3 regions of the Micromonospora sp. CNZ296 genome follow, and region 3 is predicted to be linked to each of the others. Evidence: riboswitches for the same ligand, from Rfam matches in the RefSeq annotation. Region 3 holds a riboswitch; each other region holds the start of a gene.
What was found. Region 3 has a riboswitch for cyclic di-AMP ahead of FB455_RS02840 (C39 family peptidase). Riboswitches for the same ligand answer to the same signal wherever they lie in the genome.

Region 1 (10,327 bases), on a different contig from region 3:
GGCGGCGTGCCTCGTCGGCGGCGGAGCCGACCAGGTCGGTGGCGTCGTCGGCCAGGCCGGAGGAGCTGCGGCGGGCGGTCCGGGTGGCGTCGCGCACGCTGTCACCGGCGGAACCGGCGGCGGAGAGCAGGTTCTGCCACGCCTGGTCGGCGACCCGCTCGGCCTTGCCCCGGCGGTCCAGCAGGTTGGATCCGAACATCGTTCTACCTCCTCGGGTGCCGAAGGCCGGCGGCCACTTCGGACTCCGGTGTCCATCCGGCGGGTTCACTGTCTCGGGCAGTGCCCCACCGGGGCGCGTGGCAAACCACGCCGTGGTTCCCGGCCGTGAGCAGCGAACGGGACGAACCACCCGAACGCGCCGGGACCGGTGCCCACGGGACGTGCGTGCGCCCGCTACCCTGGTCGGCGGATCGGCGGGCCCGCCCGGTCGCACGGTTGGCCGCGACCCGCCATACAGGGGAAACTGGAACCCGGAGGTCCGGATTGGGTACGCCCAGGTGTGCCCAGTTCGCGAATTGCTCATCCCGGGGGGTGGCGACCGGGCCGTTGGAGGAATACTCTCGGTCGCGGCCCGCGTACTGATGAGGCGCCCGTCATGGGCGAGTGGAGGTGCTCGCGTGAGCCTGTCGATCGTGAAGTCGGTGCGGCCGGGTGGTGTCGTCCAGATCGCGCCCCGTGGGGAGATCGACGTCGACACCGCGTACGAGGTGCGGGAAGCGATCGCCGAAGTGCTCGCCAAGGGCCGTCCCTCGCGAATCGAGCTGAACATGCGGCTCGTCACGTTCATCGACTCGGTCGGCATCAGCGCCATGGTCGCCGGCTTCCAGACCTGCGAGGTCAGCGGCGTCAAGCTCGTGGTCACCGAGCCGAGCCGGTTCGTGCACCGGCAGCTCTGGGTGACCGGCCTGCTCGGCCTGTTCGGCGCGCCCGAGCCGTGGTTCGCCGACGACACCCCCGAGGTGCTGCCCGGCGCCTGAGCGCGCCGTTCACACCCCCTGCAGCCAGGGGACTTTCTACCCGTTGCCAGTCCGGCGTCGGTACGGGACGATCGTCGCGACGCACGACGGCGAGGGGGCCCGCTTGCAGAGCAGCGACAGCTTCAGCTACACCGTGCAGGCCCGGTGCACCCGGGCCGAAGCGGTGGCGCTACTGGGTGACCTGAGTCGCCAGGGCGAGCTGCATCCGCTGATCGTCCGGGTCCGGAAGCTGCCGGCCCGGCCGGGCGCGCTGGCCAGCTACGCGATCACCGACCGGCTGCAACTCGGCCCGCTGCACTTCCCGGTCACGTACCAGGCGGACGTGCTGATCGCCGGCGAGGACGAGGTCGTCACAGTGGCGCGTCAGCAGCCCGCGACGACGGTCCGCAACCACACCCGGCTGCGCGACGAGCCGGACGGCACGGTACGCATCGACGTGGAGATCACGCTCACCGCTCCGGCGCCACTGTTCGGGTACGCGTTCCGCCAGGCCCGGGCGGCTCACCTGGGCCTGGCGGCTCGTCTCGGAGCGACCCTGGAGGGCCGGCCGGCCTGATCCGGCCGGCCCTCTCGGGGCGCGCTCAGTACACCGACAGGTGCACGTGGTTGGTGTGGTCGCTGGACGGGTCGCCGTTGCCGCCGCTGTACGACTTCCACCCGCTGCTGGGCAGCCAGATCTGCTTGAACCAGATCACGTAGAGCACGGCGAGCGGGTCGGCGTTGCGCACGAAGTACGCGGCCAGGTTGTTGCCGTACGTCCGGTCACCGCCGGTGGCCACGCCGCCGAAGCCGTTCTTCTGCGCGGCGAAGTCGCAGGCCCGCCCCTTCGGGTGCTCACCAGAGCCGCTGGGCCGGTGGCACGAGACGTACCGGGTGAAGCCCGCCGCCTTGGCCTGTTGCAGCGCGTGCAGCGTGCGCGGGGTGATGCAGCCGTTCGCCGGGGTCGGGTCGTTGACGCTGCACGACTCCGACGGCCAGGAGCCGTCCGAGTTGCGCGGTGCCGGCTTCGCGTTCTTGCTGGAGGTGCCCTGGACGCTGCCACCGCCGCTGCTGCTGCGCGAGGCCCGGTCGTTCGCCACCTCCAGGGCGCGCTCGGCCTGCTCCTTGCGCTTGGCCATCACCGTCACCTGCTTGCGCTGCTCGCGGATCTCTCCGTCGAGCTGGGCGCGGGTGCGGGTGGCCTCGTCCCGGGTGGTGATCAGGTCGCGCAGCGTACGGTCCTCGTGCGCGGCGACCTGCTCCAGCGCGGCGGCCCGGTCCATGAAGCCCTCCGGGCTGCTGCTGCCGAGCAGCGCCCCGGCGGTCCCCAGACGGCCGTTGCGGTACGCCACGGCGGCGATCTCGCCGACCTTGGCGTCGCGTACGGCCAGCTCGGCGCCGACCGTCTTGAGTTGTTCGTTCAGCTGCTTCTGGCGGCTCACCGACCGGTTCAGCGCGGCTTTCGCCTCCAGCCAGCCCTTGCTGGCCGCGTCGAGCTGGGCACGCAGTTCGGGCGTGCCACCCTCGTCGTCGCCGGGCGCTGCGGCGAGCAGGCCGGTCACCGGCGCCGCCGAGGCGGGGGAGACCGGAACGGTCGCGACGCCGAGGGTCAGCGTCGCGACGAGCAGGGCCGCCAACCGGGCGGCCGTCCGTCGTACAGGTGCCACTGGGGGCATTCACACGTCCTTCCGTCAACGCCGACCGGGTTAGCTGACGGGTTCGGGACGGAAGATCCCTACCGCTGACGCGGATGCACCCCACGTACGTGGTTCCCCGGCTCGTCCCTGCGGACGATTAGGCGACGGCCGCCCCACCGGGGCCGGGTGGCGCCCGCGGGTGCGGCCGCGACCGAGACTACCGGCGCTGCCCGGGCGCGGCTCCGTGGAGCAGTGCCACTAGGCGGGGCAAAACCGGCATAAGACTACATTAGCCACAGTGATTTAAGTGTGTCCTAATCACCACTCGGTCTGTCCGCACACTCCGGCCGACGCTCCGGGTTCGACCTGCAACGTGGCGTGATCGATGGAGAAGTCCTCGTGCAGGGCGGCCCGCGCGGCGGCCAGCACCACGCCCGGGTCCACGCCCGGATCGGTGGTCAGGTGCGCCGAGGCCACCTCCATGCCCGAGGTGAGCGTCCAGACGTGCAGGTCGTGCACCTCGGCCACGCCCGGTACGGCGGCCAGCCGGTCGTGCACGGCGGTGACCTGCAGGTGCTCCGGCGCGGCCTGCACCAGGATGCGCAGCGCGGCCCGGCCGAGCCGCCAGGTGCGCGGCAGGATGAACACGCCGATGCCGACGGCGACCAGCGGGTCCGCCCACCACCAGTCGGTGACCGTGATGATCAACGCGGCGGCGATCACGCCGAGCGAGCCGAGCAGGTCGCCGAGCACCTCCAGGTACGCCCCGCGCAGGTTGATGCTCTCCTTCGACCCGGCGCGCAGCAGCGCGAACGCGACGATGTTGGCGAGCAGGCCGAGCACCGCCACCACGAGCATCGGGCCGGCCAGCACCTCCGGCGGCTCGCCGAACCGGCGTACCGCCTCGACCAGGACGTAGATGGCGACGGCGCCGAGCAGCACGGCGTTGGCGAGGGCGGCGAGCACCTCCAGCCGGTAGAGCCCGAACGTGCGCTGCGGGTCGGTGCCGGCGCGGCGGGTCGCGGTGATCGCCGCGAGGGCCATGCCGATGCCGAGGACGTCGGTGAACATGTGCCCGGCGTCGGAGAGCAGCGCCAGCGAGCCGGTCGTGAAGGCGGCCACCGCCTCGACCACCATCAGGGCGGCGAGCAGCGCGAAGGCGGCCCAGAGGCGGCCCCGGTGGCGGTGCGCCGCGTTGGTCACCGCGCCGCTGTGGTCATGACCTGCGCCCACGCCAACACCCTTCCTGCCCCGTACCGGCCAGGCCCAATGTATGTTCACATCGCTATGTATGCAACTGAACGATGGGTGACAGCCGGGTCACGGTCGGGTGTCCGTCAGGAGGGGTCGAGCGTGGTGAGACGCTGGGTGGCCCGGGACAGCGCCACGTAGAGCGTGCGGACACCCGAGCCGGGGTCGGCCCGGATCTCGCTCGGCGCCACCAGCACCACGCCGTCGTACTCCATGCCCTTGGCCTGGAGGCTGGTCACCACCTGGAGGCGGCCCGCGCCGAGCCCGCCCAGCCAGCCGGCCACCTCGTCCCGGCGCGGCACCGGCGTGATCACGCCGACGGTGCCCTCCACCTGCGCGAGCAGCGCCTCGGCCGCCTCGACGGTGGCCGCCGGCAGGTCGGCGGCGGGCACCGTGCGCTCGACCGGCGGCACGCCGGTGGACCGCACCGCGTCGGGCAGCGGCAGGTCCGGGTAGAGCCGGCGGATCTCCGCCGCCGCCACCGCGAAGATCTCCGCCGAGTTGCGGTAGTTGGTGGTCAGCTCGTAGCGGTGCCGCTTGCGCCGGCCCAGCGCCTGGTCCCGGGCCCGGTCCAGCTCCTGCGGGTCGCCGGTCCAGGCGGTCTGCGCCGGGTCGCCGACCACCGTCCAGGACGCCAGCCGCCCGCGCCGGCCGACCATCCGCCACTGCATCGGCGAGACGTCCTGCGACTCGTCCACCACCACGTGCGCGTAGTCGCGGTAGTCGTCCGGACGCTCCCGCGCCGCCGCGCGGGCGGCGCGCTGCCGATCGGCGTACGTGCTCAGCTCGCGCACGCCACCGGCGAGCTGGTACGGGTCGCGCTTGGGGCGGGCCCGCCGCACCGGCTTGCCGAGCAGCGCGTCCAGCTCGTCCAGCAGCGCGATGTCGGCCACCGTCAGCCCTTCGGTCGCGAGGCTCCGGTACGCGTCGCCGAGCAGCCGGATCTCCGCCGAGGAGAGGATCCCACCGGCGTAGCGGCGCAGCCGGTCCGGGCGGGCCAGCCAGTCCAGCACGTGCCTCGGGTGCAGCCGGGGCCACCAGGCCTTGAGGAACTCGCGGAACTCCGGCCGCTCGATGATCTCGCCCTCGAACGCGGGCTGCTCCGGCAGCCGGCCCACCCGCAGCGTGCGGGCCTGCGTGTAGAGCGCGGCGAGCACCGCGTCGAACGCCGCCCGGCGTACCTCGTTGCGGCGCGCCCCACGGGCCAGCGTCCGGTCCCGGATCGCGTCCAGCGCGGGGCGTTCCAGGCGCAGCAGCTCGCCCCGGTAGAGCAGGCGCAGCTCGGCGGGGGAGTCCGGCACCGCGTCGCGTACCGCGCGTTCCAGCACCCGGCGCATCCGCAGCGAACCCTTCACCGCCGCCACGTCCGGCGGATCGGTCCGGGACGCGGACAGGCCGGGGAACAGCGAGCCCAGCGAGTGCAGCGTGGCGGTCTCCTCGCCCAGCGACGGCAGCACCGAGGCGATGTACTCGACGAACACACCGGACGGGCCGACCACCAGGATGCCGCCGCCGGCGTACCGGGCCCGGTCGGAGTAGAGCAGGTACGCGGCCCGGTGCAGCGCCACCGCCGTCTTCCCGGTACCGGGGCCGCCGGAGACGATCGTGACGCCGTTGCCGGGGGAACGGATCGCCTCGTCCTGCTCGCGCTGGATGGTGGCGACGATGTCGCGCATGCCCCGGCCGGTGGCCCGGGACAGCGTGGCCAGCAGCGCCCCGTCACCGACCACCGCCATGTCCGGCGGCGCGGCCTCCGGGTCCAGCAGGTCGTCCTCGATCCGGGTGACCTTCTCGGACGCGGACTGGATCGTGCGCCGGCGCACCACACCGCGCGGCTCGGCGGGCGTGGCCTGGTAGAACGCGGCGGCGGCGGGTGCCCGCCAGTCCACCACCAGCGTCTCCGCGTCCACGCCCCGCACGCCGAGACGGCCGACGTGCAGCACCTGCCCGGTACGCAGGTCCAGCCGGCCGAACACCAGCCCCTCGTGCTCGGCGTCCAGCACGTGCCGGCGCTGGGCGGCGTGGAAGACCATCGCGTCCCGCTCGACCAGCGCGCCGAAGTTGCCGACCCGGGCCAGCCGGTAGCCCTCCCGCTCGGCGTCGGCCGCCGACCGGCGCAGTTCGGCCAGCCGGGCGTACACCCGGTCGAGGTGGCGCTGCTCGGCGGCGATCTCCCGGTCCAGCGTGGTCTGGTCGGTCAACGCGGATGCTCCTGTGTTCGGAGGGCACGACGGGCTGAATGAGGGTACGGTCCGCCGGCAACCGCCACGCCGGGGCATGCCGCGCACGTGGCGTACGTCAGTACCGCTCGCGAGCGGGAGACGCTCAGAGGCGGGTCGCCGGCCGGCCGGCCAGGACCCGGTCCAGCACGCCGGCGAGGGCTGCGTTCACCTCGTCGGGGCGCTCCATCATGAGCATGTGCCCGGCACCCGGGCAGACGGTCAGCTCCGTGGTGGGCAGCGCCGCAGCGATCGACTCGGCGCAGGGCGGCGGGGTGAGCCGGTCCCGGTCCCCGACCAGCGCGGCGGCCGGCAGCCCGCCGAGCGCGGCGAGCGTCTCCAGCCGGTGCTGGGCGCCGATCGAGGCGCGGAAACCGCCGATCGAGCGCAGCGTGGCCCGGGCCACCGCTGAGGTGACCAGCCGGATGTCGGCCGGGTCGCAGCGGTCGCCGAACAGCATCCAGCGGATGCTCGGGCGCAGCGCGCGCAGCAGCGCGTGCGGGGGCCGCCAGCCGCCGCAGCGGGCCAGCACCCCGGCGCCTGTGGTCTCGGCCAGGCGGATCAGCCGGGTGATCCGGGGGGAGAGGCCGTACGCGGTGTGCGTGTGCCCCTCGGCGGTGGTGGAGACGAAGACCAGCCCGGCGGTACGCGCGGCGAACCGGTCGGGGTGCCGGTGGGCGTACTCCATCACCGTCATCCCGCCCATCGAGTGCCCGACCAGGACGATCGGACCGGACGGGACGATCTCGTCGATCACCGCCGCCAGGTCGTCACCGAGCTGCGCGAGGGTGGCGTCGCGCAGCGCCAGGCAGCTCGACCGGCCGTGGCCGCGCGCGTCGTACGTGACCAGGCGGACCCGGCCGCCGAAGCGTTCCCGCAGCTCGGCGACCTGACGGTGCCAGCTGCGCCCGTCCAGCGTCCAGCCGTGCAGCAGGACGGCGGTGACCTCGGCGTCGACCGGCCCGGTGACGCTGACGTGCAGGCGTACGTCGTCGGGGAGCCGCAGTTCCAGGTCCGGCATCGTCCACCTCCCGGGCCCGCCGATGTGTGTCCACCGGATGACCCGGCGGTGACACCGGCGTTACCCGCCATGAGACCACGGCAACCGGCCCGGAGAGAAGATTCCCGTCCGGCCCCACGAGGTCGGATCGGTGACCAGGCTGGGAGGCATGCCGTCCACCAGCCCGCGCGCCGCGCTGGCCGAGCTGCTCTCCGGCAACCGCCGTTTCGTCAGCGGGCAGCCGGTGCACGGGCACGACGTCACCGCCGCCGCGGCGGTGGCCTCCGGCGACCAGCAGCCGTACGCGGTGGTGCTGGGCTGTATCGACTCCCGGGTGCCGTTGGAGGCGATCTTCGACCAGACGTTCGGTTCGATCTGCGTGATCCGTACCGGCGGGCACGTGCTGGACCGGGCCGTCCGGGGCTCGATCGAGTACGTGGTGGAGCAACTGGGCGTACGCCTGGTGATGGTGCTGGGCCACGAGCGCTGCGGCGCGGTCGGCTCGACCGTCGAGGCGCTGCGCACCGGACGCCGGCCCGGCGGGGACCTGGCGTACGTGGTGGACCGGATCGCCCCGGCGGTCACCGACGTCGGGGTGGACGACCCGGACGCGCATCCGCTGGCGATCCGCCGCCACGTCCGGCGCACGGTGGCGGCGTTGCGCCGCGACGACCGGCTGGCCGGGCCGGTGGACGCAGGTGAGCTGGCAGTGGAGGGCGCGCTCTACGACCTGGCCACGGGCGAGGTGACGCTGTTGCCGCAGGAGCAGACGCGAAACCGCCCGCCGGGGTGATCCCGGCGGGCGGTCGCGGTGGTGCGGGTGAGAGCGCTCAGCCCTCGAAGACGCCGGCCTCGACGAGGCGCTTCTCGGTGGCGTCCCAGCCGTGGTCCGGGTAGGACGCGGCCAGGCCGTTGATCTCGGCGCGGATCTTGGCGGCGTGGCCGGCGGCGGCCAGCACGCGGATCTCCTCGACGAAGGCGTCGGAGTCGGTGCGCAGGTGCGCGGTCTTGCCGTTGGTCAGGTTGCGCACGTAGGCGTGCTTGCCGCCGTTGAGCGGGATCAGGTACTTGAACTCGCCTAGCACGCTGAGGGCGCCACCCTGGCCAGCCTGGCCGGCCCGGACGGACGCGCGCGCGGTCTTAGAGGTGTTGCTCGCCACGGAGGTACTCCTTGCAGACGTACGGTGGGGACGGAAGCCGTCCGGGGGCTGTATGCGGATGACGCCCGGGTGGGCGTCGGCCCGCGAAGATGTACGGCGGCACAGAACCGCCCAGAGAACTGTACACGACCACGACACCTGGCTGGTCGTCGCGGCGTCAGAGGGCACAACCAGCTCCACCACCCGGGTATTTCCCGCTCCGGGGCCCGGCGAATTTTCCGATTCGCTGGCGCACCACCAGTCACACGGGTCATCATGTGTGCCAGGTACCACTCGGTAGGACGAGGTCGTAGGGGAAGACGCACCTCGGCTCATCGGGAGGTCACCGTGCCAACGCGTGGCGTCGTATACGTCCACTCGACCCCGCTCGCCGTGTGCTCGCACGTCGAGTGGGCGATCGCGCGCGTCCTCGCCGCGCCGGTCAACCTGCACTGGACGGCGCAGCCCGCCGACCCGGGCGCCCGTCGCGCCGAGTGCGGCTGGACCGGCAGCCCGGGGACCGGCGCGGAGCTGGCCGCTGCCCTCCGGCAGTGGCCCATGATCCGTTTCGAGGTCACCGAGGAACCCAGTCCCGGCGTCGACGGCGAGCGCTTCATGTACGTACCGGGCCGCGGCCTGTTCCGCGCCGCTGTCGGCGCGGCCGGCGACATCCAGCTCGGCGAGGACCGGCTCCGCAGCCTGATGGCCGCCGCACGCAGCCCGGAGGCGCTGGCCCACGCCCTGGACAAGGCGCTCGGCACCGCCTGGGACGCCGAACTGGAGCCCTACCGGTACGCCGGGGACGGTGCGCCGGTGACGCTGCTCACCCGGGTCGGGTGACGGCGGCCGAGTTGCCCCGATACGGTGGGCCGCGTGTCGATTTCCCCGCGGCGCTCCGCCGTCGCGCTCGCCGCACTGACCGCGCTGCTCGTCTCCGGGTGCTCGGACGGGCCGGACCGGCCCCGACCTGCCCCGACGAGCCCGGCGCCGTCGTCCGCAGCGCCCGCGCCGAGTGACCCGCCGGCCGCCGATCCAGCCGCCCGCGCGGCCGCGCTCGTCGGCACGCTGAGCGACGAGGACCTGGTCGGGCAGGTGCTGATGCCGTACGCGTACGGCAGCTCGGCCACCGAGGTGTCGGCCGGGTCGGCCGCCGGGAACCGGGCGCTGGCAGGGGTCGACACCCCCGCCGAGATGGTGGCGAAGTACCGGCTCGGCGGGCTGATCCTGGTCGGCTTCAGCGCCGACGACCCGACCTCGGGCAACCAGGCCACCACGAACGTGGACAACCCCAAGCAGGTCCGTGCGCTCACCGACGGACTGCGCGCCGCCGCCGGCAAGCTGCCCGCGGGTGCCGCGCCCTTCCTGATCGGCACCGACCAGGAGTACGGCGTGGTCACCCGGATCACCGACGGGGTGACGCTGCTGCCCAGCCCGCTCGCCGCCGGCGCCGCCGGGAACCCGGCGCTGACCGAGGCCGCCTGGCGGGCCGCCGGGGCAGAGCTGGCCGCCATGGGCGTCAACCTCGACTTCGCGCCGGTCGCCGACGTGCTGGCGACCCGCAGCGCGGTGATCGGCTCCCGGTCCTTCGGCGCCGACCCGGCGACCGCGTCCCCCCAGGTGGCGGGTGCGGTACGCGGCCTGCAGGCCGAGGGCGTCGGTGCCGCGGTCAAGCACTTCCCCGGGCACGGCCTGAGCGCCGAGGACTCGCACACCGAACTGCCGGTGATCAAGCAGTCCCGCGCCGAGCTGGACCGCCTCGCGTTCCCGCCGTTCCGGGCCGGCATCGGCGCCGGGGCCATGGCGGTGATGTCGGCCCACCTGGACGTCAAGGCAGTCGACCCGGGCACCCCTGCCACGTTCTCCCGCAAGCTGCTCACCGACGTGCTGCGCGGCCAGCTCGGCTTCCAGGGCGTGGTGATCACCGACGGGATGAACATGGCCCCGGCGAAGAAGTGGTCGCCGGGCGAGGCCGCCGTACGCGCGCTCAACGCCGGCAACGATCTCATCCTGATGACCCCGAACGTCACCCAGGCGTACGACGGGCTGCGCGCCGCGCTCAAGGACGGCTCGCTGCCCCGCGCCCGCCTGGTCGAGGCGGTCACCCGGGTGCTGACCATGAAGTTCC
Region 2 (8,649 bases), on a different contig from region 3:
CGCTCGCAGCTTCGCGCCAACCAGAAGAAGTCCAAGGCGCTGAAGGACAAGATGGTGCCGCTGGAGCTGGCCTCCACGCTCGCCATGAACAAGGTCGGCGACATCGCGGCCCGCTACTACATCCAGGGCCCGTCGCAGGAGCTGGGCGCGCTGCTGGTGAACTCCAAGCCGGGCGCGCTGGCCGAGCAGCTGGTCATGCTGGACCGGATCGCCGAGGACCAGCGCCGCCAGATCGCCGGTGTGCTCAAGGTGCGCGACGAGTACAACAAGCAGAAGGAGAAGCTCGACGCGCTGATCGCGCTGGAGATCAAGCAGCAGAACGATCTCGCGGCGAAGAAGAAGCAGATCGACTCGGAGATCAAGCGGCTGACCGCCATGCTGCCGGTGACCTCGATCCGCCCGGCAGGCTGCCCCGCCGTCGACGGCGTGGTGAGCAGCGCCGCGCGGACCGCCATCAAGACGGCGTGCGCCCAGGTCGGTGACCCGTACGTGTGGGGCGCCACCGGCCCGAACTCGTTCGACTGCTCCGGTCTCACCCAGTACGCGTACAAGGCGGCGGGCATCTCGCTGACCCACTTCACCGGCGCGCAGTGGAACGAGGGCCGCAGGATCTCCCGCTCCGAGGCCCGCCCCGGTGACCTGGTGTTCTTCGGCTCCGACCTGCACCACGTCGGGCTCTATCTCGGCAACGGGGTGATGGTGCACGCGCCACGTACCGGCAAACCGGTCCAGGTGTCGAGCATCAGCACGATGCCGATCGCCGGCTTCGTCCGGGTCGCCTGACCCGGAACCCGGGCAGCGAGAAGGCCCCCGGTCCACGCGGACCGGGGGCCTTCCCGTGTGCGGTGCCGGGTCAGCGCGGCGCGCCGACCGGGGACGGCAGGATCAGCACGTCGTCCAGGTTCACGAACATGATCCGGTGACCGAACTGGACCTGCACGTAGCGGTTCTCGCCGCGGACCACGGTCCGGTCACCCGGTGCCGAACCGTCGAACGAGACCGCCCGGTAGTACTCGCCGGGCAGCACCCCGCCCACCGCGTACCGCTGGCCGGCGGCGAACGTGTACTGAAGCGGCGAGATGGTCTGGTACGGGATGGTGTCCGGGTAGGCGGCCTGCTCCGGGTAGGCCCGCCCGTACACCGGGATGGTGGCCTTGCCGGGCCGCGGCGTCACGACGAAGCCGGTGGCCCACTTGGCCGTCGGCGCGGAGGCCGGGTTGAGGAACCACGCCTTCTGACCGAGGTACCAGATCGCCGTCCAGTCGCCCTGGCGGCCGGCGAGCGCGTACGTCTGACCGGCGGAGGCGCGGGCGCCGTGGTCGGAGATGTACATGGTGTCCGGCGTGCCGTCCGGGCGCAGCCCGAGGTCGTTGACGAGCGGGGCGTCCGGGCTCGGCGCGGTCCGCAGGATCACCGACGAGGAGCCGCGCGACGGGCACGGCTGCGCCGGCGGCCGGGGCGTCGGGACGCCGGGCGGCTGCTGGTTGCAGCCGAAGAACGCCGGCCGGTTGGTGGCGAAGTCCGGGTCGATGGTGACCAGGCCGGTACGGGGCGTGCCGGTGCTGCGGAACGGCGCCTTCATCAGGTCGAAGTAGTGCGACCAGTCCCAGTACGGTCCCGGATCCCAGTGCATGCCGCCCACGTTGGCGGCGGTGATGCCGGGCACGTTGTCGTGGCCGATGATGTGCTGCCGGTCCATCGGGATGCCGAGCTTCAGCGCCAGGTGACGCACCAGCTTGGCGGAGGTGCGGTACATCGCCTCGGTGTACCAGGTGCCCTGACCGGCGAAGCCCTCGTGCTCCAGGCCGATGGACTTGGCGTTGACGTACCAGTTGCCGGCGTGCCAGCCGACGTCCTTGGTCTTGATGTGCTGGGCGATGTAGCCGTCCACCGAGCGCAGCGTGTAGTGCCAGCCCAGGTAGTCGGCCCGCTTCACCAGGTCGACGCTCGGGCCGAAGTAGCCCTCGGTGTCGTGGATGACGATGTACTCGATCTTCTGCTGCTTCGGCCGGTCGCCCAGGTCGTGGTTGCCGTAGTCGCCCGGGTCGTCGCTGAGCTGCTCGTACGGCGCGGGGATCCACTCGCAGGCCAGCCGCACCGGGCACTCCAGCCCGTCCGGCCGCTCGGCGTTGCGCAGGCCCAGGCGGGCCAGGCGGGAACGGTCCGGCTTCGCGGCGGTGGCGGCGAGCGTGACCCGCTGGCCGTCGTCGGTGGTGCGGCTGGCGCCCTGGCCGAGCTGGTCGTAGACCTCGTCGGCGAAGGCCGCCGCGGCGTCCGAGGTGTCCGCGCCGGAGTACCGGGCCACCGCGCCGTACCAGGCCGCCGGGTCGGTGCCGGCGCCGACCGGCCCACCCAGAGCCTTCTGGTACGACGCCAGCAGCGCGGCGCCACCGCGGATGTTCGCGGCCGGCTCGGTGCGCAGCGTGCCCGCGTCGAGCCCGGTGAGCGCGGCGGCGGCGTCGAGCGTCTGGAGCGAGGCCGGCGGCAGCGGGGTCTCCCGCTCCGGCGCGGCGGCGGTGGCCGGGTCGAGCTTCAGCGGCCGGGAGTCGTCGCCGCGCGGGTCCTCGTCCTCGTCGACGTGGGCGCTGCCCGGCATGGCGAGGATGTGCGCGGCGTCGGTCAGGTGCATCGGGCCGTAGCCGCCGCTGGTGCTCGGCTGCCCGGTGTGGGTGTCCCAGCGGGACTCCAGATAGGAGACACCGAGCAGTACGTTCTGCGGTACGCCGTACTCTGCCGCGGCGGCGGCGTATTGTTGTTGCCGGTCGCTCGCGGACGCAGACGTGTCCGGCGCGGCGGTCACCGGGCCGGTCGCCGCCAGCGCGGTGGCTGTCGCCACTGCGGCGGCGAGCAGTATCCGTCTGCCCGACGGCGGGGCGGAGAGGTGCATCGAACCTCCTGGACAGGGATGGGGGTCACTGCGTTTCCACCCTCACTCCGCACACCCGCGAGGGTCAATACCTTTCCAGTGAGTAATCAGCCTTGAAAGAAAATTTCACCTCCGACCGAGGTGCGGCGCCTCATCGCGTACGGAGTGTCACGGCGCTGGAAGTTGCGGATCGATAACGGTGGTCCCTACTCTGGTGAATCGTCGGCCGCACGTCTCACCGTCCAACCCGGTCGGTGACGGTCCGACACCGCCGAGTCGCCTCCGGGCGAGCCGGGGAACCAGGTACCTGGGGTGAATCCGCAGCGATGCGGTAGGGCGGCTCCCTTCCCGCCCGAATCCGTCAGCTAACCCGGTAGGCGGTACGGAAGAAGGAGTACGGACGCCCGGTGGCACTCCATGCCCCGCGGCCGTCGTCGAGCCGGTCGGTCGACCGGTCCACGGCTGTGCCGCGTACCCGCTGGTCCCGCTTCACCACAGCCCTCGCCGCTCTCGTCGGCACCGCAGTCATCCTGACCGGTGGCGCCACGGCGGCACACGCCGAACCCTCGGTCGCCGAGATCGAGGCGCAGATCGACCGCGACTGGAACAAACTCGAACCGGTCATCGAACAGGTCAACGCCGTACGCGAGCAGCTCGCCGCGCGGCGCAAGCAGGCCGACGCGCTCGGCCGGCAGATCGCACCCCTTCAGGCCCGGGTGGACGCCGCGCTCGGCCAGGTCGGCGGACTCGCCGCCGACGCCTACAAGGGTGACAACCTCTCCACCGTCAACGCGCTGCTGGGCAGCCGCTCACCCGGTGACCTGGTCAACGGCCTGGAACTGCTCGACCGCTTCGCGCACCGCCAGCACGAGCAGGTGCGCTCCGTCGCCGCGCTGCGCGACGAACTGGCGGCGAAGAAGAAGCCGCTGGACGAGATGATCGCCGGACTGGCGCGTACCGAGGCCCAGCTCGCGGCGAAGAAGAAGCAGATCGACGCCGAGATCGCCCGGCTGCAGAAGCTGCGGCTCAAGGTGTACGGCAACGGTGGCGGCGGCCCGCTGCGCCCGGCGCCCTGCCCCGCCGGTTACCCCGGTGGCGCTGCCGGAGCGGCGGTCAAGTTCGCCTGCGCCCAGATCGGCAAGATCTACGTGTGGGGCGCGGCCGGGCCGGATCACTTCGACTGCTCGGGCCTGACCATGGCGGCCTGGGCCAAGGGCGGTGTCTCGCTGCCGCACAACGCGCGCCAGCAGCACGGCATGACGAAGCGGGTGAGCCGGGCCGAGCTGCGCGCCGGTGACCTCGTCTTCTACTACAGCGACCTGCACCACGTGGCGATGTACGTGGGCGACGGCTGGGTGGTGCACGCCTCCCAGTCCGGCAAGCCGATCACCATGAAGCGGGTCGACGACGGCGACATCAACAGCTACGGCCGGGTGTAAGGAAGGGCCCCCTCTTAACGCCTCCGGTAGAGGAGGGGGCCCCTATTAACAACTGTGGGCGCCGTCAGCGGGTCGGCCAGGTGCGCCAGCTCTGCCAGGATCGGCTCGGCGTCGGTCCGCGCTGCCCCTGGTAACGCGACCCGTAGACGGCCGAGCCGTACGGGTGCTCGGCCGGCGAGGAGAGCCGGAAGATGCAGAGCTGGCCGATCTTCATGCCCGGCCAGAGCGTGATCGGCAGGTTCGCCACGTTCGACAGCTCCAGCGTGACGTGACCGGAGAAACCCGGGTCGATGAAGCCGGCGGTCGAGTGGGTCAGCAGCCCCAGCCGCCCGAGGCTCGACTTGCCCTCCAGCCGGCCGGCGAGCTGGTCACCCAGCGAGATCACCTCAAGGGTGGAGGCGAGCACGAACTCGCCCGGGTGCAGCACGAACGGCTGCCCCTCCGGCACCTCCACCATCGAGGTCAGGTCGTCCTGCTGGATCGACGGGTCGATGTGCGTGTAGAGGTGGTTGTTGAAGACCCGGAACAGCCGGTCCAGGCGTACGTCGATGCTCGACGGCTGCACCAGCGTGGGCTCGAAGGGCTCCAGCGCGAGCGTGCCGGCCTTGATCTCGGAGACCAGGTCGCGGTCGGAGAGCAGCATCGGAACACCATAGCGACAGGTGCCGGTGACCTGCGTGTCGCACTACATCTTCGTACACGTGTTCGATAGAGTGTCCACATGGCTTCCTGGTCCGAATTCGCCGCCGACGAGCCCCGCCTCGCCGACGAGATCCGCCTCCTGATGCAGCAGTACGGGCCGGGCTTCGGCTACCTCGCCACGGTCCGCGCCGACGGCGGCCCCCGGGTCCACCCGGTCTCCCCGGTGTTCACCGCCGACGGCCTCTGGTGCTTCGTCATCGACTCGCCGAAGCGCCGCGACCTCGAACGCGACGGCCGCTACGCGCTGCACTCGTTCCCGCCGGAGGAGAGCGACGACGAGGCGTACGTGGCAGGCCGCGCCCGGCCGGTGACCGACCCCGCCACGGTGGCCCGGCTGGCCCGGATCGGCCGCGCGTCGCCGCAGGGCGACTGGCGGCTGTTCGAGTTCACCGTCGAGGCGGCGATGCTGACGCGGCGCGACCCGGTGGCGCAGCCCGGCGCCGCTCCGCCGCAGGTGCGGGTCTGGCTCGATCCGCGCGCGGCCGAACCCGCCCGGCGTGACCCGCTCGCCGCCGAGGGGCGGCGTGGCCGGCACGGCTTCGACACCCGCCGCCCGGCCGCCTGACCCGGCCCACGACGAAACGGTGCCGGCCCCGTCCGAGGACAGGGCCGGCACCGGTACGCGGTACGACGGTCAGGCTGCGCGGTAGGCGTTCCACGCGGTGAGCATGCGGCTCGCCTGGCCGGCGGTGAACTGGTACATGCAGGAGTCGTACGTGTAGTCCATGAAGTTGGTGATCGGGTCCTTGCCGGCGGTCGAGCAGGTGTCGCGGCCGGTCGGGCACTGGTACGCCGGGGACGCCTCGGCCGGGGTGTCGGAGACGCTGTCGCCCGAGCCGGAGCAGCCGCCCTGGAAGGTGTGGTAGAGGTTCAGCCAGTGGCCGACCTCGTGGGTACCGGTGTCACCCTGGTTGTAGTTGGTCGCGGTGCCGCCGGGCAGCGACTCGTTCAGCACGACCACGCCGTCCATCTTGTCCAGCGTCCGCTTCGGGAACGTCGCCCAGCCCAGCAGGCCGTTGCTCAGCTCGCCGAGGTAGATGTTCAGCGTGTTCTTGCCGCCCTCACGCAGCGAGGTCTTCATCGAGCGCTCGGCGGAGGAGCCCTGCACGATCGGGTACCACGACGGGTTCGTCACCCGGTTGATCTTCGTGAGCTGGAACCCGAAAGCGGTGGCGGCGCCGCCGGTCGAGCCCGCGTACGACTGGTTCAGCACGGTGATCTGCTGGTTGATCATCGAGTCGGTGATGTTGCCGCCGGCCCGGGTGCTGTTCTCCTGGATGACGTGCACGACGACCGGGATGGTCACGGTGGCCAGCGGGGCGACGGCGCCGGTCCGGAAGCTTGCCCGCTCGCGCTGCGCGGCGGCGAGGTCGGCCTCACGGTCACGGACCTGCTTGGCGGTCAGGTGATTGGGGTCGAGCTTGGCGTTGCCGCCCTTCGCGACGCGCGCGTTCGCGTGTTCGTCGGCGTGGGCGTCGGCCGGCTCGGCGCAGACGCCGGCCGGGGCGGCCGAGAAGGCCGAAGCAGCGGGGACGACGCCGACGGCGGCGGTGCTGAGCAGCAGCGCGAGGGTCGACGTCGCGACACCGGCGGTACGCCGGGTCAGCAGGTTGGGACGGAGTCCCATGGGCCCACCTCTTTCTGACGGCGTGCCAGGGGGTGTGTCACGCCGGTTCGGAAACGTGGGGCAGACGTTACATCCCATCGACGCATTTGAGAACGCCCATACGTTGTCGACGTTGGCGCTTGATCCACTCCAGCTCGGGGAGGTGGCGGGGTCAACCGCCCGCCGATGCCGCCACCTCGCCGAAGTGGCGCGCGGGCACCTGGATGCACAGGGGTGGTGACCTTCAGGTAGAGTGGTGCCGCCTGCGGGTGTAGTTCAATGGCAGAACATCAGCTTCCCAAGCTGACAGTGCGGGTTCGATTCCCGTCACCCGCTCCAACGTGAGGCCCCAGCTCAGGACAGCTTTCCTGGCCGGGGCCTCAGTCGTTGCTACCGCTCCTTGCGCTGGCCGTGCCCGCTACGTGCCCGATCACGGCCCTTCTTGATCTGCTCGCTGAGCGACGACGTCCAGCGCTTGGCGCTGGCCTACCCGCAGCGCCCGCTCACTGAACTGTTGAGTGACATGGTCGAAACCCAGGACACCCTCTTCGCCCTACTGGAGCGGAGGCAGACGCCGCAGCAGGCCCGGCAACTGCACTTCCTCACCGCCGTCACGAGCGGGCTCCTGGCCAAGGCGTCCCACGACCTCGCTGACCCGCATGCCGCGATGCTGCAAGCGCGCACCGCCGTCCTCTGCGCCGACCAGGCCGACCACAACGGGCTGAGGGCCTGGCTTCGCGGCCTCCAATCCATGGTCGCCTACTGGGCCGGTCGGTATGCCGAGGCCGTCCGGTACGCGGAGGCGGGCACCAACATCGCCGCTGGCACCGCAGGCACGACCTCCGTCTGGTTACCGGTCAGCGCAGCCCGCGGCTATGCCGCACTCGGCAACAGTGCCAAGGCCCTCAGCGCGATTCGGGCCGCCGAAGAAGCATGGAATCGCGTCGAGCCGGACGAGGTGGACGAGCTGGACGAGCTGGGCGGCATCTGCACGTTCAACCAACCCCGCACGCTCTACTGCGCCGCCGACGCCCTTGCCTGGCTGCCCAACGAGGCGGACCAGGCAGTCGACTTCTCCACCCGCGCCGTCAACGCCTACGCCAACCCCAACGACCCCGCGTGGGCCTTTGGTGACCAGGCCGGATCACACTCTGACCTGGCGATCGCACGGATCGCCGCGCGGGATCTGGAGGGCGCCGTCGAGGCCGTAAGGCCGGTGCTCGAACTGCCGCCGAGCCAGCGCATCAACGGGATCATCCACTCGGTGCAGCGTGTGCACCAGGCCGTCACCCGGGCCGGGCTGGCGGTCGAGGGGCGAGACCTGCTCCAGCAGATCGAGGACTACACGAGCACGCCGCTGAAAGCCCTTCCCAGGTAGGGCAAGATCGGGGCATGTACCCCGTGACGTTGAAGGGCCGCGCCGTCATCCTGCGAGAGTTCCGCAGCGACGACGCGGCCCCTTCTCTTGCCCTCGTAGGCGACGAACGCGTGACGCAGTGGCTCTCGTTCGACAGCCGGGATCTTGAAGCCGCGACGGCGATGATCGAGGGAGCGGTGGCCCGGGCCAAGACGGAGCCCCGCAACGAGTACTACCTAGCGGTGACCCTGCCAGGAGACGAGCTGATCGGGTTCGCTCGGCTCGGCCTCGACGGCGTGAGGGCCGCCAAGCTCGGATATGCCATCCGCGCCGACCAGTGGGCCACGGCTACGCCACCGACGCCGCCCGCACCCTGACGGACTTTGGATTTCGTGAGTTGGGCCTACACCGCATCTCCGCTGCCATCGGACCCGACAACGGCGGGTCCATAGTTGTAGCCGAACGTCTCGGGATGAAGTACGAGGGCCGCATTCGGGACCACGTCTTCACCAACGGAGCATGGCGAGACTCGCTCCTCTATGCAGTTCTAGTGGACGAGTGGCCCCCTGTTGCGAAATCGCATCAACGCTAGGTTGCACGCGATCGCGCATAATTAATCATCTCGTCGACCGTGCCTAAAAGTCGATTAAGCTCTTCATCGGAAATATCAAGGTTCCCG
Region 3 (10,327 bases):
CGCCACACCCCGGCCAGGTACAGCCCGGCGGCGGCCACCGCGGCGGCGATGATCAGCGGGTCGGGCAGCCACAGCCTCGCCACGGTCTCGATGCTCAACGGTGGCGGCATGGGGAAACCGAGCAGGGCCGCCGTCGAGTCCTCCTCCACCTCACCGAGCGGTGCGGGGGTACGCGACAGCGCCACGGCGGCGCCGAGGGTGGCGGCGAACAGCAGCGTCTCCACCACCGCCACCCGCAGGAACGGACGCCGCCGCCCCGCGCACAGGGCGGGCATCGAACGGCGGCGGTGCAGCAGCCCGGCCACCCCGACCGCGGCGAGCGCCGCGATCTTGACCAGCAGCAGTTGCCCGTAACGGGTGGTCAGCAACTCCGCCGGGGCGGACAGGCGGGTGGCGGCGGACACCAGGCCGGAGGCGCCGACGACGACCAGGCAGGCCAGCGCGAGCGGCGAGAACCGGCGCACCGCGACGGCCAGGTCGGCGGTCGACCCGCGGGCGGTGACGGCCAGGGCGAACAGACCCCCCGCCCACAGGGTGACCGGGATGACGTGTAGCAGCTGCCCGGACACCGCGATCTGGTGGTTGCCGGAACCGGCGGCGTGCCCGGTGAACACCGGCGGGATCGTCGCCGCCACCGCGATACACAACGCCGCCAGGGCACCGCCCGGACGCAGGCTCCTGGCGGCGATCAGCGCCACGAGCAACGCGAGGACGCCGCTGAGGGCCAGCGCCTGCCCGAGCGCCACGCTGAGGGCGAAGTGCAGCACCGCCCGCACGGACAACACCTGGGCGGCGGGCAGCCCGAACAGGTCGACCAGGGTGTAGCAGACCGCCACCGCGGACGCCGCCGCCCAGGCGGCAGCACTGAATGCCGCAGCGCGCAGGCGGCGGTAGCCCAGGGCCGACAGGCGACCTTCGTCGTCGCGGGGCGACAGCATCACCACGGCCAGCAGCAGCCCGACGGTGATGACCGCACCGACCTGCATGCCCAACCGGGCGGCCGGCAGGATCCACGCGGTGGTCGGGCCCGGGTCCGGCAGGCCCGGCACCGTCTGGGGTACCGCGCCGCCACCCCACCACAACAGCGCCGCTCCGACCGCGGCCGCGACGAGGACAGTGCCGACGGGCACCAGCACCGGACGCCGCACGACGCTCTGCATGCTCATCGCCGGGCCGCCCGCTTGCGCCACAGCAGCAGACCCGCCCCGGCCGCCACGAGCGCGAGCAGCACCGCCACCAGCCCGACCCCCATGCTCGGGGCGCCATCAGCGGCGGCGGCCGAGGAAGCGGCAGTGGTCGCCGGCACCGACGGCGGTGTGGTGAGGGCCGACGCCGGCGGTGCGGATGCCGCGAGCGGGGACGCCGACGCGGTGACGGTGAACGTGTAGGAGCTCTGCACCGGATGCCCGTCGACGGACACCACCCGGTACGCCACCGTGTACCTGCCGGCGGGCAGGTCAGACTTGAGCGGCTGGGTGGCGCGGGTACCCGACACGGCCGGCTTGCCGGCGACGGCGGCAACGTCACCCGGGGCGGTGACCGCGATGGTCGTGAACCGCGGATCGAGCCGTTCGACGAAGATCAGCTCGATCTGTTGCGGGGCGGCGGCCAGACGGGCGTTGGCGGCCGGCGTCGAGTCGCGCAGGGCGTTGTGTGCCCACGCCGGCGTGGCCGGCACGAGCAGGGCGGTGGCCACGCAGAGGGCAGCAGCAACACGGACGGGCAGGACGAAACGGTACGTGCGGGTCAAGGCCGGACTCCCAGCTAGCGGGTCATTCCTCAGATAGTCGCGCAGAGGCAGCGGAAAGTTCCCCACAAACCATCACCAACCGCTTGCGTCGCAGACGCCGTCGGCGCCCTGCGGCTCGGCCTGCAGGGTCGCGTGCTCGATGGAGAACCGATCGTGCAACACCTGCCGGGACGCGGCCAGGACCCCCGCCAGGTCACTGTCGCGAGCGAGGATCAGATGCGCCGACGCGACCTCCATCCCCGAGGTCAGGGTCCAGACGTGCAGGTCGTGCACGTCGGCGACGCCGTCGACCGCGGCCAGGGCGTCGCGGACCTGCGCGACGTCCAGGTGCGGCGGGGCGGCCTGCACCAGCACCCGCACCGCGGCCCGGCCCAGCTTGTAGGTGCGGGGCAGGATGAACAGGCCCACCGCCACCGCGATGATCGGGTCGGCGTACCACCAGTCGGTCAGGGCGATGATTCCAGCGGCGACGATGACGCCGACCGAGGTGAACAGGTCGCCGAGCACCTCAAGGTAGGCGCCGCGCACGTTCAGGCTCTCCTCCGAGCCTGAACGCAGCAGGAAGAATGCCGCGATGTTGGCCACCAGGCCGGCCACCGCGACGACCAGCATCGGCCCGGCCAGCACCTCGTGCGGCGCGGAGAAGCGGCGCACCGCTTCCACCAGCACGTAGATGGCGACGCCGAACAGCAGCACCGCGTTGGCCAGCGCGGCGAGGACCTCCATCCGATACAACCCGAATGTGCGCTGCCCGTCGTGAGAGGCCTTGCTGGCTGCGGTGATCGCCGCCAGCGCCATGCCGATGCCGAGCACGTCGGTGAACATGTGCCCGGCATCCGACAGCAGCGCCAGCGAACCGGTCAACCACGCCGCGACCGCCTCGACCAGCATGAAAGCGACCAGCAGGGCGAACGCCGCCCACAACCGGCCCCGGTGCTTCTCACCGGCGCGCATGATCTGCTGCCCGTGGTCGTGCCCCTCGCCCATGCCCGGCTGCCCCTCCTGTCGACCGACCGAGCCAACATATGCTCACATTGCAATAAGTGCAACTCAACTGGAGGTGGATCGATCCCCCGCAGCAGGGGCCGCCCCTTCAACGGCGGGCCCGCCCTCGGCGGGTGGCGCCACGGAACCGGCCCCGTCCGCATCCATGGCCCGGGCGGCGGCGAGCAGGGTTCGCAGACGTCTGACGGCAGCGACGGCGTCCGCGTGGTCGATCACCTGCACGCTCAGCAGCGGCACCACGTCGCCGTTGACCAGATCCAGCGACGCCCACACCGCCTTGCGGTCGAACCGAACCCGCTCCACCACCTGCCACGGCACGGTGACATCACCGAGCAGGTTGCGCACCCGCACCCGCTCGACGTCGGCCTGCACCCGCAGCCGCCACGGCAGCAGGGTCAGCCCGGTGAATAACACCCCGACCCCGATGACTGCCCACCGGTCGGCGGGAAACAGTTTTCCCCCGTTGGAGGTGGTTCCACTCAAGGTGAGCCCCGCGTACACGTTGATCGCCAGGATCACCGCTGCGGCGCCCAGGCTGATCTGCCGTATCCGCCTCGGCCGCACCGTCACGTCCCCGGCCGCCGGATCGTCGTGCCCGGCTGTCGCCGGCGTACTCATGTTCACAGACCCTCCTGGTCCTCGTGGTCAACGTCGGGTGTTCGGCCGCACGGGCCGTCGCTAGCCATGCCGGTCGGCTGGCAAGGCGGGCCGGGCGGAAGCACACCGCAGCGGCGCTCGTCCGCCACCGGTCGAGGACGCCCACGCGTGGGCCGCGACCGACGGTCGAGGCGTGACTTCGACGAGCAGCGGCCGGCAGAACCACGCATGGTCGTCGAGGCGAGGCCCGACGCCAGGAGCTGCCTATCGGGCGCGGCCGCGTCCGCGGGCAGCCGGAGAGCAGCGTGGCGGGAGCCGCCGGCGGGACGCCTCACGGCACTGGAGTGACGACCTTCGCACAGGCGCGGCCGCAGGTGGTTGTCTGCGCAGCGGCGCGGTGGTGGCGGCACGGTGTCGATGCGGACATCTGTCAGCAGGCTCGGCGCCGCGGAGACCGCTGGCGGCATTTGCCTGAGCCGGCAGCCGTCATCGACGCCGGTGCGACGGGACCGTGCCGGCAGCGGCGCGTTCGAGGTGTCGAGGTCTAGCGGTCCTGGAAGCCCGGGTAGTCCGAGACGTGCCGGCGGGGGTCGTCGTTGAGCCACCGCAGCATGTCCTCGTAGGCGGCCACCTGCGGATCCTGGGCGTCGGTCTGCGTCACAGCGGCGGGCGTCATCCGCGCCGGCGCCGCGCCGTCCGGGTCGCTGCGCTCGAAGCGCCAGCTGTGACCCAGCGACGGCACCGCTGCCTGCGGCCTGCCCCCCTGCCGTCGGACGTCGGCGTGGCTCAACCGCTCGCGCACCACCTTGACCCAGAAGAAGACCCCGAAGGCGGCAAAAAGCGGCCACTGCAACGCGTACCCGTAGCTGAGGGTGTTGCCCTGCCGCGCGTGTTGCCACTGCCACCAGCCCAGCCGCAGGAACACCACCGCGACCACACCGACGAGCACGTGGCCAACGAGCCAGCGGGGACGAAGCCAGGGCGACACGCCCCGACGATAGCCGCTCGGGAAGCCAGGCATGTTGTCCGCCCTCTCTCTGCGTGACGTACGGTAGCGGCGTGAAGGTGTTCCCCGTTGCGCTCGACTCCGGCGAGACCGCCAGCCTCCGCTCCGACGACACCACGGTGTGGATCACCCCCGCCGCCACCCGCTGGCGGAGGCTGCTGCACTGGTCCGCCGGAGCGGTGATGCTCGGCCTCGGCCTCGCTGCCATCTCCATCGGTGTCGGCCACGCGATCGGCCCGGCCGTCGGCCTGTGGGCCACCGCCGCGACAGTCGGCCTGATCATCGCCGGCGGCATCGGTGCAGCCGTCGCCGCAGTGCTGCTCTGGCGCGCCGAGCGCCACCCCGGCTCCGCCATCCACGTACGGGACATCAGCGCGGCCCGCAGTGAGCAGGCCAACGGCGGCATCACCGTCACGATCGAACACGTCAACGGGGTGACCCACCGGTTCACGGGCACCGGCATGACCGGCGCCCGCACCGCCCAGCTGTTCGCCCGGCTGCTCTCGGCCGCCGCCGCGCCGCACGACGAGGAGAGCTCCGCGCCGCACGCAGGTGCGACAACCGCCGCGGGCCGCGGCGCAAACCCCGTCAAGTAGCGGCTGACCACGGCTCAGGCCCCCGCGTAGGAGTGCAGACCAGAGATCACCAGGTTCACCGCGAACAGGTTGAACATCATCGTCGCCCAGCCCACCACCGCCACCCACGCCGCGGTGGTGGCCCGCACACTCGCGGTCGCGTTCGCGTGCAGGTAGGCCGCATACACCACCCAGGAGATGAACGCCCACGTCTCCTTCGGGTCCCAGCCCCAGAAGCGGCCCCACGCCGCCTCCGCCCACACCGCTCCGGCCATCACCGCGAAGGTCCACACCAGGAAGCCCGCCCCGTGCATCCGGAACGACAGCCGCCGCCACACCGCCATCGCGGGCAGCCGCGCCGCCAAGGTGTCACGCAGATCCCCCGATCTCGGCGTGCCCCGTCGCTCATAACGCGCCCGTAGCAGCAGGGCCACGGCAGCGACGAACCCGATCAGGAACAACCCGGACGCGATTGCGGCGGCGCTGACGTGCACCGCCAGCCACACCGACTGCAACGCCGGTACCAGCGGACCCGCCGGCGTGTACACGTGCAGGCCCGCCGCGGCGAGCAGCACCAACGCGCACACCGCGACGTACAGGCCCAGTGGCCGCAACGCGGGGCGCCGGACCGCCAGGACCAGCCAGGCGAGCACCCCGACCAGGGTCACCGCCACGATGAACTCGTACATGTTTCCCCACGGCACGCGCCCCGCCGCGGCCGCCCGGGCGACCAGGCTGCCGGCCTGCGCCGCCGCGGCCGCCCCGACCGCGCCCAGGCCGACGACGCGCCCGATGGCAACCCGGCGCGACACGGCAGCCATCGTCGGGACGGCAGCCGCAGGCACCGTCGCAGGAACCGGTACGGCAACCCGCCGCGGTGCCACCTGGGCCGCGGCAAAGGCGATCACGGCCGTGAGGTGGCCGAGGAGAGCAAGAGTGAACAGATTGTCAGATAGAGCAGCCATCGACTCTCCACGAATGAGTCAACCCGCTACCGCACGCCCCGATCAGGAGGCGGCGGGCGGGCCGGAGATCAGAGCGATTCCAGCCGGGACGGATAGCCGGACGCGGCGAGCGCCGCGGTCAGCACGGGAGCGGTGACGACGACCGGGTCGGCGTCCACCACCGCGCGGCCCGCTGCTGCGGACACGTGCGCCCGATGCACCCCCGGCAGATCTTCCAAAATTCGCCGTACTGCGCTCTCCGCACGGTCGCAGCACAACCCGCGCACGGCCAGCATGTAAGTGACGGTGTCGTTCACGGCATCCTCAGACCCGACGAAGGGACAGCCGAGCTTGCTGGCCGACTGGCCAGGACCACGTTTGGCAGACTCGGCAGGAACGAAGGCCCGCGACGGCTACTCAGCCGGCCACGTATCAGGACGCGTGGACCGCCACGGGCTCACAACCGCAAACCGGTTCTACACCCGCGACACGCACAACAGTGACAGCAGCCGGACCGTCACAGGCCGGCTCACCGGCCGGTGACGCAGCCCCCGGCCAACAGGTAGCCGGCGGACCCAGCGCTGGAATGCCGCCAGTACGACAGCGCCGCCGATCACCAGCAACAGCAGGCAGGCCGTCACGGCCACGCTCCCGCCATCTGCCGGCGCATGATGCCCGTCAGTCGCCTCCGGATCGGCGGAGGCGAGGGCATCAGCGAGGCTGTTCAGGGCCGCAGACGCGTCGTAGGAAGCGAGGGAGGTCGTGGAACTGGCAGCCGCCGAAGGTGTCGCAGTGTCCAGACCCCTAGCGCACTGCAGCGCGTGCAGGACCAGAACCGCAGCGACGACGACCGCCACCGCGACAGCGCGGTAGCCGCGCATCGCACCAGCCGGACCGTCCCACGTCACCAGCGCAGACTACGACACTCCACGGCCGCAGCCGTCGTGCGGGTGCGGGTTCCCGTCCTGCCCCGGATGCTTATCTCAAGGTCGGCGAACCACTGCGTCACCACGTCGCGTTCGAAAGTCCCGTGGGCCACTCGTCGGCGCGGCCTGCATCGGGCGGTCGTAGCTGGACCGCCTTGTTCGGGCGGCTACCACCGGCTCCGGCCCGACAGCCCTTCATCCAGCGCAGCGGACTTTTTGTCCGACTCGACCATGAAGATCCTTCGTAGAAATGTTGGCGTGTCGGACCACCAGAGTGACGATCCCGCGGATCCCATGACCCGATGGCTCAACAGCCAGCCGCACGCCGGCGCGCAGCCGCGCGTCCGGCGGCAGGGTGGTCTGCGGTTTGCGTTCTACGGCCGGATGTCGACCATCGAGCATCAAGACCGGGTGACGTCCCGGCACTGGCAGCGGGACTGCGCCAGCGAACTCGTCGCCGGTCACGGGCTGATCGTCGCCGAGTACTTCGATGCCGGCTGCTCGCGCCGCCGCGGCTGGCGGCAGCGTCCGCAGGCCGCCGCGCTGCTGGCCGCGCTCCCCGATCCGCACCGTGGGTTCGACGCGATCGTGGTCGGCGAATACGAACAAGCATTCTCCGCCAACCAGCTGCAGCACCTGGCACCCCTGCTCGAACAGCACGGTGTGCAGTTGTGGCCAGCCACGACGGGACTGCCCGCCGCTACCTGTTCACCGGCCTGCTGCGCTGCGCACCATGCGGCCGAAGACTGGAATCCCACTGGATCAACCAGCGTCCGGGCTACCGATGCCGCCAAGGCCACACCAGCACCCAACAGCCCACCAACGGCCGACGCAAGATGCTCTACCTCAGGGAAGACCACATCATCGCGCGACTGATGGGACATCCCGGCCTCGCCAGCGACGCCCAGAACCCGCATGACCTGGCCGCGCTCCTGCACAGAAACAAGATCAGCATCATCTGCGATCAGGAACGATGTACACCGACCACAGGAGCCTCAGGCAAGTGAGCCCGTTCAACCCATGATCAATATGTGGAGATGTTGTGTCCGAGGGATTCGGACACAAAGTCACGGCACCCATGCTCAGCATGGGTGCTCATGCCGTAATCCTATAGCAGCGAGCGGCACTATGGAGTTTCCCGTGTCGGCGTCATGCCGTTATCGGTGACGCACCAAAGTCCACAGAGGGGCTGGTTCGGATTTCGCGCCGGCGGCCCCGGCCTGGCCAACCCACCCGGCATGCTGGACCTGTACGTGTTCGCCCCTGCCCGCCGCGTCGGGCGGCACCTAACCTGACCGCACAAGATGATCGGCTGAGCCATACCAGAGGGCGCACGACGTGCCGTCCTGCCTGCTACTGGGCGCGAACCGAAAGGCGACGGGCACCGGCTCGAACGAGCCGGTGCCCGAGGGCCGGAGATGGGATCAGGCGGAGTAGCCGCGGGTGGCCATCCAGTTCGCCAGGTCGATGGTGGTCATCCAGTAGGCGGCCATGTTCGGGTCGGCGGAGTCGGCGATCCGCACCGTCCGGCCGTCGTCCTTATATCCGACCACGGCGATGTAGTGGCCGCCGGGGAAGGAGTGCCAGCCGCCGTCTGTATCGGTCGCGGAGCCGACGGTGTTGGCGACCACGGCACGGCCGTCGGTGATGGCGGTGACCACGTCGGCCTGGAGCTGGTCGATCTGCGCCGGCGTCGCGGCCTGGCCCGGGATCATGTGCGTCCGGTACGGGTTGCCCTTGACCATCTGGTTGAGCCCGCGAGTGGTGTCCTCCGCCGAGTTGGTGCCGTTCTCGCCAGCGTTCAGCGGGGCGACCATCGCGTCCTGGGTGGTCTCGACGCCGCTCGCGCTGAGCGCGTTGCGCACAGCGGCCGGGCCGCAGTTCCAGTAGGCAGTCTGCGCCTCGTAGGTGTGGTCGAGGACCTTGGTCGACGGAGGCTTCGGCCTCGCCTTCTTGGTCACGTCCGGGTCGGTCGTGGCCCTGTCCTTCGCTGACGGCGACGGCTCGGCGGCGACGCGAGCCTCGCCGCGGGTGGCGACATCACCGAGCCGCGGAGCCAGCCCGGCGGCGGTGTTCCCCTGGCGGACGGGCGCGTTGTGATCGGTGGCGGCCAGCGCCGTGCCGACGCCGCTGGCGAGCACGAGCGCCGCGGCGGAGCCGGCGATGATCTTGTACGGGCGCTCGGTCACAAGACGCCGCAGCTGACGCTTCATGTGGTGCTTCATGTGTTCCTCCACGGGCTGGAGCGGCACAGGCCGGCCCGACGCGCGGAGGAACTCACGCACGTTGTGACTGGGCGGGGTGCCGCGGGGATGGGGAGCGCCCGGTGGGCCGGGCTGGGGGGCAGTTGCCGGGACTCACAGTCAGGCGAGTGTCGGCACCGCGATGCCGTGGAGGCGTGGGGAGTATCGGGAGGTGTTTCGCACGAGGCTGGCACTCCTTCCGTGGCCGCCTACCGGGTTAGCTGACGGATTCGGGCGGGAAGTACGCCCTACCGCGGGCCGTGGCTCGCGGATTCACCCCGGTGTTGCCTGGGTCCCCGGTTCATGAGATCACGATTAGGCGGGTCGGAGCGGCGTCGCCACTTGCGATCGGAAACCGCACCGGACGCGCCGACATTACCGGTGGGTACGTCGTATGCCAAGGGCTCCCACCTGCATAAGCCTCGAACATCGCTACTCTGATCGGAACCTCCAGTTACTCATGCCACTCAATGGGACGAGCAGTTATAGCGGAACCCTCGGGACGTAACCGGACATCGGAATGCTGTTGGCGCTCAATTGCTTGGCCGATCGCCGCATACTCACCCGAATGGCCGTTTCCTGGGCGGCCGTACGTAGCCCCACACCAATTTCAGTCACAATTCAGCAAACCCGGGCCGGCAGCAGCGGCGGTAGTGGTGGTACGGGCCGAGGCCGCGCGCAGACACAAGTCAGTGCGAGCTCCCCGTTACCGCACAGGCGTTCATGGAGATGAAGTTGGCGGCGCTCGTGACACCCGGCAGTCAGCCCGCGCAGACCGCGGGTAGCTCGACGTTCGAATGTCGACGTGGCTTCGACGAAAATCAACCCAATCCCGGCGGGCGGCGTAAGGCCGGATCGCCGCCCTGCCGACGGTTGGGCGCGCGCCGCGCGAAGCAAGTGGGAACCGCGTACGAGAGCATGATCGTCGCGCTGATCGCGGTGGCCCGCTTCAAAATCCGTCACCGCGGGGCCACAGAGCGACCCGACCACGGCTGACCGGGACCGCGGCAATGCCTCGCACCACTCCCGGCGCAGTCCGTCGCCGTTGCGAGTCGGCGATGCCACCATGCTGGCGCTCTCCCCCAACCTGACTTTCTGGATCGTCGAAGCTGACCCGCCCCTACTAAGGGCGGGTAGTAGTTGACCTAGGATGGCGACCGCACCACGTGGGAGCGATGTGTGGGCACCGGCCCGCGCCTCCTTGGCGGAAGGATCAACAGTGCCTTTCCAGCGGCGTCGCCGGGCGGCCTGACCTTGCTTGCTGCATCGCCGGGTCTCGCA

Region 1: it holds a riboswitch for cyclic di-AMP, as region 3 does, so the genes downstream of both, FB455_RS21380 (coiled-coil domain-containing protein) here and FB455_RS02840 (C39 family peptidase) in region 3, are expected to answer to the same signal.
Region 2: it holds a riboswitch for cyclic di-AMP, as region 3 does, so the genes downstream of both, FB455_RS32540 (C40 family peptidase) here and FB455_RS02840 (C39 family peptidase) in region 3, are expected to answer to the same signal.

The regions. Positions count from the first base shown of each region.
Region 1 covers NZ_VISW01000013.1:25,106-35,432, reverse strand. Annotated here, with positions in the region: gene FB455_RS21395 (hypothetical protein) at 1-199, opposite strand, end outside; gene FB455_RS21390 (STAS domain-containing protein) at 618-977, shown strand; gene FB455_RS21385 (SRPBCC family protein) at 1,081-1,533, shown strand; gene FB455_RS21380 (coiled-coil domain-containing protein) at 1,559-2,632, opposite strand; cyclic di-AMP (ydaO/yuaA leader) riboswitch at 2,637-2,767, opposite strand; gene FB455_RS21375 (cation diffusion facilitator family transporter) at 2,912-3,826, opposite strand; gene FB455_RS21370 (AAA family ATPase) at 3,931-6,045, opposite strand; gene FB455_RS21365 (alpha/beta fold hydrolase) at 6,170-7,084, opposite strand; gene FB455_RS21360 (carbonic anhydrase) at 7,233-7,856, shown strand; gene FB455_RS21355 (hypothetical protein) at 7,894-8,223, opposite strand; gene FB455_RS21350 (DUF3145 domain-containing protein) at 8,551-9,042, shown strand; gene FB455_RS21345 (glycoside hydrolase family 3 protein) at 9,076-10,327, shown strand, end outside.
Region 2 covers NZ_VISW01000035.1:733-9,381, reverse strand. Annotated here, with positions in the region: gene FB455_RS32550 (C40 family peptidase) at 1-783, shown strand, start outside; gene FB455_RS32545 (N-acetylmuramoyl-L-alanine amidase) at 854-2,887, opposite strand; cyclic di-AMP (ydaO/yuaA leader) riboswitch at 3,126-3,260, shown strand; gene FB455_RS32540 (C40 family peptidase) at 3,274-4,305, shown strand; gene dcd (dCTP deaminase) at 4,370-4,948, opposite strand; gene FB455_RS32530 (pyridoxamine 5'-phosphate oxidase family protein) at 5,027-5,572, shown strand; gene FB455_RS32525 (zinc metalloprotease) at 5,642-6,634, opposite strand; tRNA gene FB455_RS32520 (tRNA-Gly) at 6,879-6,952, shown strand; gene FB455_RS32515 (NsdA family TPR-like regulatory protein) at 7,056-7,991, shown strand; partial or broken gene FB455_RS32510 (GNAT family N-acetyltransferase) at 8,006-8,562, shown strand; gene FB455_RS32505 (HEPN domain-containing protein) at 8,559-8,649, opposite strand, start outside.
Region 3 covers NZ_VISW01000001.1:627,339-637,665, reverse strand. Annotated here, with positions in the region: gene FB455_RS02895 (bifunctional copper resistance protein CopD/cytochrome c oxidase assembly protein) at 1-1,166, opposite strand, end outside; gene FB455_RS02890 (copper resistance CopC family protein) at 1,163-1,750, opposite strand; gene FB455_RS02885 (cation diffusion facilitator family transporter) at 1,823-2,737, opposite strand; gene FB455_RS02880 (PH domain-containing protein) at 2,801-3,274, opposite strand; gene FB455_RS02875 (hypothetical protein) at 3,897-4,340, opposite strand; gene FB455_RS02870 (hypothetical protein) at 4,412-4,954, shown strand; gene ccsB (c-type cytochrome biogenesis protein CcsB) at 4,969-5,898, opposite strand; gene FB455_RS02860 (cation transporter) at 5,967-6,194, opposite strand; gene FB455_RS02855 (hypothetical protein) at 6,354-6,785, opposite strand; gene FB455_RS34645 (hypothetical protein) at 6,999-7,463, opposite strand; gene FB455_RS34640 (recombinase zinc ribbon domain-containing protein) at 7,475-7,810, shown strand; gene FB455_RS02840 (C39 family peptidase) at 8,228-9,028, opposite strand; cyclic di-AMP (ydaO/yuaA leader) riboswitch at 9,238-9,378, opposite strand; gene FB455_RS02835 (hypothetical protein) at 9,770-10,042, shown strand.